Regions from separate parts of the Nonomuraea sp. H19 genome, predicted to be linked through region 2. Evidence: riboswitches for the same ligand, from Rfam matches in the RefSeq annotation. Region 2 holds a riboswitch; the other holds the start of a gene.

Region 1 (7,229 bases), on a different contig from region 2:
GCAGATGGAGGTCGTGGGCGTACGAGTTGAAATGCCCACAAATCAGCCGATCGTCTTGCTCAAGGAGGCACACGGGGAGCGGTTCCTTCCTATATGGATTGGCATGACCGAAGCCACGGCCATCGCCCTGGCCCAGGCGGAGGAGCCACCGCCCCGGCCGCTCACCCATGACCTCTTCCGAGACGTGCTCAGCGCCCTCGGCGTCGGCCTGCGGGCGGTCAACATCGTCGCGCTGCGCGACGGCATCTTCTTCGCCGACCTCGTCTTCTCCAACGGCGTGGAGGTGAGCGCGCGGCCGTCGGACTCGATCGCGCTCGCGCTGCGCACGGGAGCGCGCATCTTCGCCAGCGAGGAGGTGGTCCAGGAGGCCGGCGTAGTCATCCCGGACGACCAGGAGGATGAGGTGGAGAAGTTCAGGGAGTTCCTTGACACGATCACTCCCGAAGACTTCGGCAGGGCGGGGTAGGTATTTCGGTGCATTTACGCTTCACGACGCGCCGAGCCGGATCGTTGACTCGCCATGGTCACGGTCCTACGGTGCAAGTGAAACCTGCGGTCGCCCTTTACGAACCCCCAGATCAGGCCGTGGGATGAGAGAAAGCCGGAGGTCCGCGTGGCGGTCAGCAGCGGCGAGGGAAAGACGGCCGGCCAGGAAGATCCGGTGCGGCGTGAGGACGCGCGGCAGCGTGCCGGAGAGCAGGGTCTGCTCTTCGACGAGCAGCCCGCGGCGTTGCCGGGCGACATCGGATACCGCGGGCCGACGGCCTGCGCGGCGGCCGGCATCACCTACAGGCAGCTTGACTACTGGGCGCGCACGGGGCTGGTCGAGCCCACGATAAGAGCCGCGCACGGATCGGGCTCCCAGCGGCTCTACAGCTTCCGCGACATCCTGGTGCTCAAGGTCGTCAAGCGGCTCCTCGACACCGGGGTGTCGCTGCAGCAGATCCGCACGGCCGTGCAGCACCTGCGCGATCGCGGGGTCGCCGACCTCGCGCAGATCACGCTCATGAGCGACGGCGTCAGCGTCTACGAGTGCACCTCGGCCGACGAGGTGATCGATCTGCTCCAGGGCGGTCAGGGCGTGTTCGGCATCGCGCTCGGCCGGGTCTGGCGCGAGGTCGAGGGATCCCTCGCGGAGCTGCCGGGGGAAAGAGCGGCGGTCGAGGACACCGTCCCGGCCGACCACCCCGCTGACGAACTCGCCCAGCGGCGACGCGCGCGACGCATAGGGTAGGCGCGCAAACCGCCGCTGCCTGGTGCGCGCCGCTGGACGCGCCACGCCGTAGGCGCGCAAACCGCGGCCTGCGGCGCATCGCTGGACGCGCCACGCCGTAGGCGCAGGCCGCTGCCTGTTGTGCACCGCATGGACGCGCCACGCCGTAGGCGCGCAAACCGCGGCCTGCGGCGCATCGCTGGACGCGCTACGCCGTAGGCGTTGCCTGGAGTGCTGGACGTTTCGCATAGGGTAGTAATCGCCCGGCGACGTAGCATGTATCGCATAGGGTTGTAATCTAGGACAGCAAGGCTGACGACCCCGTGCGGGAGAGTCTCCGGGCCCTCGGGTCCGGAGCGCCGAAGGAGCAACCCTCCCCGGAATCTCTCAGGCATCCTGTACCGCTCGGGCGAGGCAACTCTGGAAAGCAGGCGCGCCCGCCAGGCGCGCCTCACCGACGGTGCAAGCCCCTGTCCCGGGGTGAAGCTCTCAGGTCGCGGTGACGCCCGCGCTGACAGAGGGGGAGATCCGGCACTCGCCCGCGCCCTGGCGCCGGTCTCCATAGCCTCGGGAGGCATTCCCTATGACCGATCTGTCCGCTCCGCCGTTCTCGTCCAGGCACATCGGCCCATCGGAGTCCGAGCAGCAGCGCATGCTCGAGGCCGTCGGCTTCGAGTCCGTGGCGGACCTCGTGGCAGTGGCCGTCCCCGAGGCCATCAGGGCCAAGGACCGGCTCAAGCTGCCCGCCGCGGCGAGCGAGACCGAGGCGATCGCCGAACTGCGCTCCCTCGCCGACCGCAACCGGGTGCTCACCTCCATGATCGGCCTCGGCTACCACGACACGATCACGCCCGCCGTCATCCGCCGCAACCTGCTGGAGAACCCGGGCTGGTACACCGCGTACACGCCGTACCAGCCGGAGATCTCGCAGGGCCGCCTCGAGGCGCTGCTGAACTTCCAGACCGTCGTCTCCGACCTCACGGGCCTGCCCGTCGCCGGAGCGTCCCTGCTCGACGAGGGCACCGCCGCCGCCGAGGCCATGACGCTGGCCCGCCGCGCCGGCAAGTCCAAGAGCAGCGTGTTCGTGATCGACGCCGACACCCTGCCCCAGACCAAGGCCGTGCTGGCCACCAGGGCCGAGCCGCTCGGCATCACGCTGGTGGAAAGCCCGCTGGACGGCGAGCTGCCCGAGTGCTTCGGCGTGCTCGTCCAGTACCCGGGGGCCTCCGGGCGGGTGCGCGACTTCCGCGCCGTGGCCGCCGCGGCCCGCGAGATGGGCGCGCTCGTGGTGGCCGCCGCTGACCTGCTGGCCCTGACGCTCGTGGCCGCGCCGGGCGAGCTGGGCGCCGACATCGCGATCGGGTCCTCGCAGCGCTTCGGGGTGCCGTTCGGGTTCGGCGGGCCGCACGCCGCGTACATGTCCGTCCGCGAGGGCCTGCAGCGCCAGCTTCCCGGGCGTCTCGTGGGCGTGTCCGTGGACGCCGACGGCGACCCCGCCTACCGGCTCGCGCTGCAGACCCGCGAGCAGCACATCCGCCGCGAGAAGGCCACCAGCAACATCTGCACCGCGCAGGTCCTGCTCGCCGTCATCGCCGGCATGTACGCCGTCTACCACGGTCCCGACGGGCTGCGCCGCATCGCCCACCGGGTGCACCGGCACGCTGTCGCCCTCGCCGAGGGACTGCGCCGGGCCGGCCTGGAGGTCGTGCACCGCGAGTTCTTCGACACCGTCCTGGTCCGGGTGCCCGGCCGGGCCGCCGAGGTGGTCGCCGCGGCCGCCGAGCGGGGCGTCAACCTCTGGCGGGCCGGCGACGACCACGTCTCCATCGCCTGCGACGAGAAGACCGGCGCCGCCGAGGTCGCCGCGGTGTGGGCGGCCTTCGGCCTGTCCGGCACGGACGTGGACATCGAGGGCTGCTCGGACGCGCTGCCCGCCGGGCTGCTGCGCGAGTCGGCGTACCTGACGCACCCGGTCTTCCACAGCCACCACTCCGAGACCGCGATGCTGCGCTACCTGCGCAGGCTGCAGGACAAGGACATCGCGCTCGACCGCTCCATGATCCCGCTCGGCTCCTGCACGATGAAGCTCAACGCGAGCACCGAGATGGAGCCGATCACCTGGCCCGAGTTCGCCGCGATCCACCCGTACGCGCCCGCCGACCAGACCGAAGGCTACCTGGAGCTGATCGGCACGCTGGAGCGCTGGCTGGCCGAGGTCACCGGCTACGACGCGGTCTCCATCCAGCCGAACGCCGGCTCCCAGGGCGAGTTCGCCGGGCTGCTCGCCATCCGCGCCTACCATCGCGCGCACGGGCAGGCCGGACGCGAGGTCTGCCTCATCCCGTCCTCCGCGCACGGCACCAACGCGGCCAGCGCCGTCATGGCCGGCATGCGCGTCGTCGTCGTGGCCTGCGACTCCGACGGCAACGTGGACCTGGAGGACCTCGACGCCAAGATCGCCAAGCATCGTGACGCGCTGGCGGCGATCATGGTGACGTACCCGTCGACGCACGGCGTGTACGAGGAGACGATCACCGAGGTGTGCGCCAAGGTGCACGAGGCCGGCGGCCAGGTGTACGTCGACGGGGCCAACCTCAACGCCCTGGTCGGGCTGGCCAAGCCGGGCGAGTTCGGGGCCGACGTGTCCCACCTCAACCTGCACAAGACGTTCTGCATCCCGCACGGCGGCGGCGGCCCCGGCGTCGGCCCGGTCGCGGTGCGCGGCCACCTGGCCCCCTACCTGCCCGCCCACCCGCTGCACGACGACAGCCCCGTCGGGCCCGTGTCCGCCGCTCCGTACGGGTCGGCGGGGATCTTGCCGATCTCGTGGGCGTACATCCGGATGATGGGCTCGGAAGGGCTCACGGCGGCGACCGAGCAGGCCATCCTGTCGGCGAACTACCTGGCCCGCCGGCTGGCCCCGCACTACCCGGTGCTGTACACCGGGCGCGGCGGGCTGGTGGCGCACGAGTGCATCATCGACCTGCGGCAGATCACCAAGGAGACCGGCGTCACCGTGGACGACGTGGCCAAGAGGCTCATCGACTACGGCTTCCACGCGCCGACCATGTCGTTCCCGGTGGCGGGGACCCTGATGATCGAGCCGACGGAGAGCGAGGACCTCGCCGAGCTCGACCGGTTCGTGGACGCGATGATCGCCATCCGGGGGGAGATCTCGAAGGTGGCGTCGGGCGACTACGACAAGACCGACAACCCCCTGCGGAACGCGCCCCACACGGCCGAGTCGGTCACCGCCGACGAGTGGCCGCACCCGTACTCGCGGACCGAGGCCGCGTACCCGCTGTCGTCGCTGCGTGACGGTAAGTATTGGGTGCCGGTGCGGCGCATCGACCAGGCGTACGGGGACCGCAACCTGGTGTGCTCGTGCCCGCCGCTGGAGGCATACGAGGACTGACGGCTCTGCTGCTCAGGCGCAGCCTCCCGCCGGGAGCCTGCGCCTGACGCGGAACGAGGGCGAGCGCGGAGAACCCCGCGCCGGCCAGTCCTTCAGCGTCAAGTGAGGAGACATGATCGCCAGAAGTCGTTAAGCTTCGGTGCGACTGTCGCCTGAAGGAGCTCTCTTGACGTCCTCAGAGCTGGAGACCCCGCCTCTCGACACCGCCCGCCGCCTGGCCGAGCACGGCGACCTGGACGGCGCCGCGGCCATCCTGTCCCAGCTGGCCGCCGACCCGGAAGGACCCGACAGGGCCCAGGCCGCCGTCGGGCTCGCCGTGGTGCTGGAGGAGCGCGGCGACATCGAGGCCGCCAGGGCCGCGGCCAGGACCGCGCTGGCCACCGGGCACCCCGAATACGCCGCGCAGGCCGCCTGCCACCTGGCTCAGGGCTTCGAGCGCGAAGGGCGGGACGAGCAGGCCAGGGCCGCCTGGCAGGCCGTGCTGGGCGTCGGCACGGCCGCCTACGTGCCGCTGGCCCACCTCGCGCTGGCCCGGCTGGCCGCGAACCTCGACGAGGCGGAGAAGGAGCTGCGGGCCGCCATGGCGGCCGGTGACGCCCGTATCGGGGCCCACGCGGCCCAGCAGCTCGCCGACCTGCTGCTGGAGCACGGTGAGCCCGGGACGGCGGCCGAGGTCCTCATGGACGCGCTGGAGGCGGCGCCGGAGGAGGAGGTGCCGGGGCTGCGGGTGCAGCTCGGGATCGCCCATCTGGAGCTGGCGTGCGCGGAGTTCGCCGAGACGGTGGAGGGCGGGGCCGATGCCCCGACCAGCGCGCTGGCCATCGAGCTGCTGGCCCGCACGCTGCCGCTGCGCGGGCGGGGGGACGACGCGGACCGGGTGTGGTCGTACGGGCTGGAGCACGAGGACGAGAGCCTGGCCGCCGAGGTCCGGCTGCGCTACCACCGCGGCGCCTGACCCTCCGGCCCGGCCGCGCACGATCTTGCCCGCGACGGTCTGGCGCTCGCCGCGATGGCCGGAGCGACCGGCGAAACTCCCCGCGTCATGCCTGAGATGTACGACGGTGGACCCGGGGACTGATGCGGAGCGGGGCGCCGCTCTGCGAAAGTGAAGCCGTGTGGGAATCGGGCGCCGGATGGCTGCTGGTCGCTCTGGTGACGGCATGCGCCGCCGCCGTGCGCCGCCGCCGTGCGCCTGGTCGGCACCGGCGACGCCCTCCTGGCGCCCTCGATCACGCGGCGGCTCGTCGAGCGCTTCGCCGCAGGCGACCGCCATCCCGCTCAAGTGCCGCCCCTCCACCGCGACCTAGCCGCGCTGTCACCCAGGGAACTCGAGGTCCTGATCCTCCTCGGCCGGGGGCTGTCCAACGCCGAGCTGGCCGGCGCGCTGACCCTCAGCGAAGCCACCGTGAAGACACATGTCGCCCGCATCTTCGCCAAGCTCGGCCTGCGCGATCGGGCACAGGCCGTCGTGCTGGCCTACGAGACGGGGCTCGTCTCTCCGGACCGGTCCACGTAGGACCGGCGCCGGCCGCGTCCGGCAGCGGTCATGGCGCACCGCCCGGCCGGCGGGCACTGTCGCACCACGTGCAGGCCCGGCGCAAGGGCGGGCCGGGTCAGCCGCGGCGCATGATGGCCGCGGCGGCGGCCACGTTGATGACCGCGATCGCCAGCCACGCGACCACCAATCCCACCGGCCCCGCCCCGCCCACCGCGATCGCCGTCAGCGGGATGCCGATGCCCATTGAGCCCAGCGCGATCGGGATCATCGCGGCGCCGGGATTCTTGACCTTGCGGGGGCCGGGACCGTACATGTCCAGCTCGGCCCGCACCCGGGCGGCGATCGTCGCGTCGAGGCGTTCCACGAACGACTCCACGAGCGCGGCCTCGTAGTCTGGACCGAGATCACGCCGGGCGTCGAGCGTGGCCTGCAGGTCTTCCCGGATGGGGCGCTTGTCTGACATAGGGACATCATCCCCGGCGTGCGGCGCGCCGTCATCCGACCTGAGAGCTAAGGCGCGATCCTCCCCAGGTACGGTGCTGCCATGGAGGTCATGACCCCGCGAGGGCCGGCACGCGTCGACGTCGACGAGGCGGCGCGGCCGCGGCTGCTGCTCGTGCTGACCCACGGGGCGGGCGGGGGAGTGGACGCCCCCGACCTGGTCGCTGTGCGCGACGCCGCGCTCGGCGCGGGAGCCAGCGTGGCCAGGGTGACGCAGGCGTTCAGGGTGGCGGGGGCGCGCGCGCCCGGCTCGCCGGCCAGGCAGGACGAAGCCTGGGAGGCCGTGCTTAGTGAGTTGCGCGCGCGGTGGCCGGACCTGCCTGTCGTGCAGGGCGGGCGGAGCAACGGGGCGCGGGTCGCCTGCCGTACCGCCAAGGCCGTCGGCGCGGCCGCGGTCGTGGCGCTGGCCTTCCCGCTGCATCCGCCGGGGAGGCCGGAGCGTTCCAGGGCCGAGGAGCTACGGGGCGCCGGGGTGGACGTGCTGGTCGTCAACGGGGACCGCGATCCGTTCGGGATCCCTGACGCGGCGGACGCGGCGCGCCTGGTGGTGCTGCCGGGGGAGGGTCACGATCTGAAGCGGGACCCCGCCCGGGTGGGCGAGG
Region 2 (7,229 bases):
GCCGTTCGGGTGCTCGGGGAGCGAGATCTTGCGTTCGAAGACGAGGTCCTCGCCCACGACGAAGGGGATCTCGCGCGTGCCGTACAGCTTGACCGTGCCCGAGGCGCGCATGGCGGCCAGGCGGTCCTCGATCGTGTCGACGTCCACCAGCTCGGGCTTCTCGCCCGAAAGGCCCAGCAGGACGGCCTTGTCGCTGCCGTGGCCCTTGCCAGTCAGGCCCAGGGAACCGTACAGGATCGCCTCGACGCGGGCGACGCGCGGCAGGAGGCCGTCGTCGTGCAGGCCGCGGGCGAACTTGTGCGCGGCCGCCATCGGGCCGCCGGTGTGGGAGCTGGAGGGGCCGATGCCTATTTTGAAGAGGTCGAAGACGCTGATCGCCATTGATGTGCGCCCTTCAGGCAGGGCCGGGGCCCCGGTGAGGGCCCCGGCGAAATTAGATCAGGACTCACCCGAGGTGAGCGCCGTGTACTCCTCGGCGGACAGCAGGTCCTCCGGGTCGCCCTCCATACGGACGCGGAACATCCAGCCCTCGCCGTACGGGTCGCTGTTGGCGAGCGACGGGTCGTCCGCGACGGCCTGGTTCACCTCGACGATCTCGCCGCCGACCGGCGTGTAGATCTCGCTCACGGACTTGGTCGACTCCACTTCCCCGACCGAGTCGCCGGCCTCGACGACCGAACCGACATCGGGGAGCTGCACATAGACGACATCACCAAGCGCGTCGGCGGCATAGGCCGTGATGCCGACGGTCACGGTCAGCCCGTCGTCGACCCCGGCCACCCACTCGTGCTCCTTGGTGTAGCTCAGGTCGTCAGGGATGTTGCTCACTTCTTCCTCCTGTAAAAGGGCAGCTCGACCAGGTCCATAGGTTCTTGGCTGCCCCGGATGTCCACGGCCAGGCTTTTTTCGGCCCCGGTGTCCACGTAGGCCATCGCGATGGGCTTGCCCAGAGTCTGGGAAGGCGCACCGCTGGTGACCTCGCCGACGACGACGCCGTCTTTGGTGACCGGGTAACCATGTCGCGGCACCCGGCGGCCCCGTGCGACCAGGCCGACGAGGCGGCGCCGGGGCGGATCGTCCTTGACCGCCTCGAGCGCCGACCTGCCGACGAAGTCGCCGGGCTTGTCGAATTTCACCACTTTGCCGAGCCCCGCGTCGAACGGGGTGAGCTCGGCGGTGAGCTCGTTGCCGTACAGCGGCATACCCGCCTCCAGCCTGAGCGTGTCCCGGCTGGACAGGCCCGCGGGCTTGAGTCCGTACGGCTCGCCCGCGGCCATGAGCGCGTGCCAGAGGGGCACCGCGTCCTGGTTGGCGACGAAGAGCTCGAACCCGTCCTCGCCGGTGTAGCCGGTACGGGCGATGAGCGCCTCCCGCCCGTCCACCAGGCCGGGCAGGCCCGCGTAGTACTTGAGCCCGCCGAGGTCGGCGTCGGTGAGCGTGGCGAGGATCTCCTGGGAACGGGGCCCCTGTACGGCGATCAGGGCGTACTGGTCGGAGCGGTCTTCGACCACCGCGTCGTACGCCTTCGCGCGAATCGTCAGCTCATTCGCGACTTTTTCGTAGTTTGAGGCGTTTGCCACGACCATGAATTCCTCGTCGCCGAGCCGGTACACGATGAGGTCGTCGAGCACCCCGCCCCGCTCATTGACGATCATGGTGTATCTGGCCCGCCCGGGCGCCACCGCCGACAGGTGGCCGACCAGCGCGTAGTCCAGCGCCTGCCCGGCCTGCGGCCCTGTTACGAAGATCTCGCCCATGTGGGAGAGGTCGAACAGCCCGGCCGCCTCGCGAACGGCGTTGTGCTCCGCGGACTCGCTTCCGTACCGGAGGGGCATGAGCCACCCCGCGAAGTCGGTGAGCGTGGCGCCGAGGCTCTCGTGAACGTCTCGTAGCGGTGTCGGTCGGGACATTTTGCGCACCTCAGGACAGGATCGGATGCCAGCATCCTCCCCCTCTGTCATTGATGCCTGAGAGCTTCGCCCGGGTTTTACCGGACTTTCACCTTCGGCGAGGCCCCAGCAGGCCTGCTTTCCAGAGGACACCTCGTCCGTGCGGTCCTTTGCCTTGAGAGGTTCGCGGGGAGGGCTTGCTCCTTCAGGGACCCTGACCGGCTGTCAGGGTGCTCTCCCGCACGGTTTCGTCGGTGATGTCCGTCAGCCTAGTGCCGTGACGGGGGTGTTGTCGCGTACCGGTCTGTCCTGAACCGTCCGGGGGACGGTGACGTCGATAGAGGTATGAATCGGCGAACGGCGGCTCTGGGCCTCGCGGCCGCCCTGACAGTCACGTCCTGCGGCGCCCAGGAGGCCGCGGCTCCCGCGCCACCGCCTCGCTACGAGGCCAGTCTGACGGTGCTCGAAGGCGGCGGGCACGGGCCCCAGTTATGCACGATGGTCGCGGAGTCGAACCCGCCCCAGTGCGGTGGTCCCGACGTCATGGGCTGGGACTGGAGCAAGGTGAAGCATGAGTCGCTGGCCGGCGTGAAGTGGGGCTCGTACCGGGTGGTCGGCACCTGGGACGGCGCCCGGCTGACCCTGACGGAGCCGCCGGGAGAGCCGGTGCGGGCCAGGGAGGATCCGGCGGGGGAGGGCGGGTTCGCGAGCCCGTGCCCCAAGCCCGCGGGCGGCTGGCGGCCCGTCGATCCGGCCAGGGCGACGCAGGAGACCCTGGAGAAGGCGATGTCGCTGGCCGGGACGGCCGAGGAGTTCGCGGGAGCGTGGCTCGACCAGAGCTACCTGGACCCGCTCCTGACTCCCAGGGAGACGGAGAAGCAGGGCAACGATCCGAAGCGCCTGGTCCTGAATCTCAAGTTCACCGGCGACCTGGCGGGTCGTGAGAAGTGGATCCGGGGGGTGTGGGGCGGCGCGTTGTGCGTGAGCGGCGCGCAGCGCAGCCAGGCCGAGCTGCACGAGATCCAGCGGCAGGTGGAGGGCGAGATGGGCAGCGGCGGCCTCATCACGGCGTCTTCCAGCGTGACGCGGAACCGGGTGGAGGTGACCTCCTGGCTGACGAGCGATGACCTGCGCCGCAGGGTCGAGGAGAAGTACGGCAAGGACGTCGTCTTCTTCGACGACGTGCTGAAGCCGGTCGCGTAACGGCCGCGGGTGCCCGAGAAGGCATCCGCGGCTTTTCACCAGCATGTCGAGTGGCCGGCTTGCGTGGCACGAACCGTATGCTGTACGGTACGACGTACGATACGCTCGAAGGAGATCATGTGACCTTGCACGACATCCGGCCTTTCCGCCTCGAAACCGCCCAAGCCGATCTGGACGATCTGCACGCGCGGCTCGACCGGGTGCGCTGGCCGGACGAGGTCCCCGGTCTGGGCTGGGGATATGGCGTTCCGCTCGGCCACCTCAAGGAGCTGGTCGCGTACTGGCGTACCGGCTATGACTGGGCCGGCGCCCAGGCCGAGCTGAACCGGCATGACCAGTTCGTCACCGAGATCGACGGGCAGCGGGTCCACTTCCTCCACATCCGGTCCGCGAACCCCGATGCCCTGCCCCTGCTGATCACCCACGGCTGGCCCCGCTCCCCCGTGGAGTACCTCGACGTGATCGAGCCGCTCAGCCGGGACTTCCACCTGGTCATCCCGTCCCTGCCCGGCTATGGGCTGTCCGGTCCCACCCATGAGATCGGATGGGGCTCCACCCGCATCGCCAGAGCCTGGCTGGAGCTCATGACCCGGCTCGGCTACGAGCGTTTCGGCGTTCAGGGCGGTGACTGGGGCACCTGGATCTCGCGAGAGGTCGGCGTGCTGGCTCCGGAACGCGTCGCCGGCATGCACGGCAACGGCATCATCTGCTTCCCCATCGGCGCGCCCGGCGAGTTCGACGACCTGAGCGAGGTGGAGCAGGAACGCCTGGCCTTCCGCGAGCGCTACCTGACCGAGCAGTACGGCTACAAGCTCATCCAGTCGGCCCGGCCGCAGACCTTCGCCTACGGCATGGCCGATTCGCCGGTCGCGCTGCTGGCCTGGTTCGCCGGCGTCTACCACGAGTGGAGCGACGCCGGCATCGACACCGACCGGCTGCTGACCACGGTCATGCTCTACTGGCTGACCAACACCGCCGGCTCGGCCGCCCGGTCGTTCGTCGAGACGCCGGACACCGACCAGGACACCAGCGTCGAGTGGGAGCTCAAGCCGGCCACGGTGCCCACGTCGATCTCGGTTTTCCCCAAGGACATCCTGCGGCCGATCCGGCGCTTCGCCGAGCGCGACAACAACATCGTCGGCTGGGTGGAGCACGACCAGGGCGGCACGTTCGCCGCCCTGGAACAGCCGGAGGCGTTCGTCGCCGACGTCCGCGCGTTCTTCACGGGGCTGCGCTGAGGAGCACCGGCACTGAGCCGGTCAGCAGGCCGCCACCAGCGCCTCGAAGGTCGCGCAGTCGTCGGCCGCCTCCGGATGCCACTGCACGGCGACCGTGAACGGGCCCGAGTCCAGCTCGACCGCTTCGATCGTGCCGTCCTCGGCCGTGGCGGTGACGGTGAGGCCGGGGGCGAGGCGGTCGATGGCCTGATGGTGGTAGTGCGGGACGGTCACCGGCTCCGTGCCCAGGGCCTTGGCCAGCCGGGTGCCGGGGGCGGGGGTGATGGGCAGCGGGCCGAAACGGCCGGGCGCGGGGGAGTGGCCCGTGTGCCCGACCACGTCGGGGAGGTGCTGGTGGAGGGTGCCGCCGAGGGTGACGTTCAGCACCTGGAGGCCGCGGCAGATGCCCAGGAACGGCAGCTCGGCGTCGAGGGCGGCGCTGATCACGGCGAACTCCGCCTCGTCCCGAAATTTGCGGATATAGCTGGTCTTTTCCTCCGGTGTCGTGCCGTACCTGGCCGGGTCGATGTCGCCGCCCCCGGCCAGGATCAGCCCGTCCAGGCGGCTCACGACCTGCGCGGGATCGCCGGCCGGCGGCAGGACGACGGGCTGCCCGCCGGCGCGTACGACCTGCTCCACGTACATGTACGGCAGGAGCGCGACGGTCATGTCGGTCCACACCGTGAACTTCGCGGGCTCGACGTAGGACGTGATGCCGATGACAGGACGCACGACCCCTCCTAGAGCGGCGTCACGTAGGCGCCGGAAATGCCGCCGTCCACCAGGAACTCGCTGGCCGTGATGAACGACGCGTCGTCGCTGGCCAGGAACGCCACCGCGGCCGCGATCTCCGTGGCCTCGGCGAAGCGCCCCACGGGAACGTGCACCAGCCGCCGCTGCGCCCGCTCCGGGTCCTTGGCGAACAGCTCCTGCAGCAGCGGCGTGTTCACCGGCCCGGGGCACAGGGCGTTGACCCGGATGCCCTCCCTGGCGAACTGCACGCCGAGCTCGCGGGACATCGCCAGCACGCCGCCCTTGGAGGCGGTGTAGGAGATCTGCGACGTCGCCGACCCCATGACGGCCACGAACGAGGCGGTGTTGATGATCGAGCCCTTGCCCTGCCGCCGCATGTACGGGATCGCGTGCTTGCAGCACAGGTAGACGCTGGTCAGGTTGACCTCCTGGACGCGGCGCCAGGCGTCGATGCCGGTCTCCAGGATCGAGTCGTCGTCGGGCGGCGAGATGCCGGCGTTGTTGAAGGCGATGTCCACGCTGCCGTACGTCGCGTGCGCCGTCTCGTACATCCGCACGACGTCGTCCTCGCTGGTCACGTCGGCCTTGACGAAAAGGCCGCCGACCTCGGCCGCGGCCTTCTTGCCCGCCTCCTCGTCGACGTCCACGCAGACGACCCTGGCGCCTTCCTCGGCGAACCTGCGGGCCGTGGCCAGCCCGATGCCGCTGCCCGCGCCGGTGATGACGGCCACCCGATCCTGCAACCGCTGCACTGATCTCACTCCCTGCTCATTATTCGCTTTGCTCACTGCGCCGGGTTCACTCCCTGCTCATTTGGTCGTTCACCGCTCCTCATTCGCTTCGCGGAGTCCCTCCTTCGTCGGGCCTCCACTCCGCTCACTGCGTCGGGTTCACTCCCACGAAATGAAGACGTTCTTGGTCTCGGTGAACGCCGCCAGGGCGTCCGGGCCGAGCTCCCTGCCGAGGCCGGACTGCTTGAAGCCGCCGAACGGGGTCCAGTAGCGGACCGACGAGTGCGAGTTCACCGACAGCGCGCCCGCTTCGACCGCCCTGGCCACGCGCAACGCTCGTCCCACGTCGCGGGTCCAGATGGAGCCGCTCAGCCCGTAGGGGGTGTCGTTGGCGATCCGTACGGCCTCCGCCTCGTCCCGGAACGGCACGACCGACACGACGGGCCCGAAGATCTCCTCGGTGAACGCCCGGTCGGTGACGTCCGGGGTCAGCACGGTCGGCGGGAACCAGTAGCCCTTGCCCTGCGGGCAGGATCCCTGCAGGTAGGGGGTGCCGTCCGCGACGAAGCCGCGAACCCGGTCGAGATGCTCGGCGCTGATCAGCGGCCCCATCTCGGTGCTCTCGTCGAGCGGGTCGCCGACTTTGACGCCCTGTACGGCCGGGGTGAGCAGCGCCATGAACGCGTCGTACACGTCGGCCTGGACGAGCAGCCTGGACCGGGCGCAGCAGTCCTGGCCCGCGTTGTCGAAGACGGCATAAGGCGCGGTTTTCGCCGCCTTTTCGAGGTCCGCATCCGCGAAGACGATATTCGCGGATTTGCCGCCCAGCTCCAGCGTCACCCGCTTCACGTGGGCGGCGGCCTTGGCGGCGATCTCCTTGCCCACCTCGGTCGAGCCGGTGAACACGATCTTGGCCACGTCCGGGTGCTCCACCAGCCTGGCCCCCGCGACCTCCCCTGCCCCAGGCAGAACCTGGAGCACCCCCTCGGGGAGGCCCGCCGCCAAGGCCAGCTCGGCCAGCCTCAGCGCGGTCAGCGGAGTCCATTCGGCCGGCTTCACGATCACCGTGTTGCCGGCCGCGAGCGCGGGGGCGACGCCCCAGGACATGATCAGCATGGGGAAGTTCCACGGCACGATGACGCCCACGACGCCCAGCGGCTCCTGGAACGTGACGTCCACGCCGCCCGGCACCGGAATCTGCTTGCCGTGGTTGCGCTCGGGGGCGGCGGCGTAGAAGTGCAGCACGTCGCGTACGCTGCCGGCCTCCCAGCGGGCGCTCCCGATCGGGTGCCCGGCGTTGGCCAGCTCCAGCCGCGCCAGCTCCTCGCCGTGCTCGCCCACCAGGTCGGCGAAGCGCCGCAGCAGCCGCGCCCGGTCGCCCGGCGCCACGTCCCGCCACCCCGCGTACGCCTTCCTGGCACGCTCCACAGCCCGGT

What was found. Region 2 has a riboswitch for glycine ahead of gcvT (glycine cleavage system aminomethyltransferase GcvT). Riboswitches for the same ligand answer to the same signal wherever they lie in the genome.
Region 1: it holds a riboswitch for glycine, as region 2 does, so the genes downstream of both, gcvP (aminomethyl-transferring glycine dehydrogenase) here and gcvT (glycine cleavage system aminomethyltransferase GcvT) in region 2, are expected to answer to the same signal.

Annotation. Positions count from the first base shown of each region.
Region 1 is NZ_JBQHCV010000022.1:74,022-81,250, forward strand. It holds gene ACTMTI_RS38855 (bifunctional nuclease family protein) at 1-466, shown strand, start outside; gene ACTMTI_RS38860 (MerR family transcriptional regulator) at 614-1,234, shown strand; glycine riboswitch at 1,530-1,627, shown strand; glycine riboswitch at 1,628-1,741, shown strand; gene gcvP (aminomethyl-transferring glycine dehydrogenase) at 1,797-4,628, shown strand; gene ACTMTI_RS38870 (hypothetical protein) at 4,795-5,583, shown strand; gene ACTMTI_RS38875 (response regulator transcription factor) at 5,815-6,144, shown strand; gene ACTMTI_RS38880 (hypothetical protein) at 6,242-6,589, opposite strand; gene ACTMTI_RS38885 (alpha/beta hydrolase family protein) at 6,671-7,229, shown strand, end outside.
Region 2 is NZ_JBQHCV010000004.1:326,229-333,457, forward strand. It holds gene ACTMTI_RS10870 (L-serine ammonia-lyase) at 1-381, opposite strand, end outside; gene gcvH (glycine cleavage system protein GcvH) at 439-828, opposite strand; gene gcvT (glycine cleavage system aminomethyltransferase GcvT) at 825-1,910, opposite strand; glycine riboswitch at 1,945-2,042, opposite strand; glycine riboswitch at 2,043-2,140, opposite strand; gene ACTMTI_RS10885 (hypothetical protein) at 2,235-3,092, shown strand; gene ACTMTI_RS10890 (epoxide hydrolase family protein) at 3,212-4,330, shown strand; gene ACTMTI_RS10895 (gamma-glutamyl-gamma-aminobutyrate hydrolase family protein) at 4,352-5,041, opposite strand; gene ACTMTI_RS10900 (3-oxoacyl-ACP reductase) at 5,050-5,814, opposite strand; gene ACTMTI_RS10905 (aldehyde dehydrogenase family protein) at 5,953-7,229, opposite strand, start outside.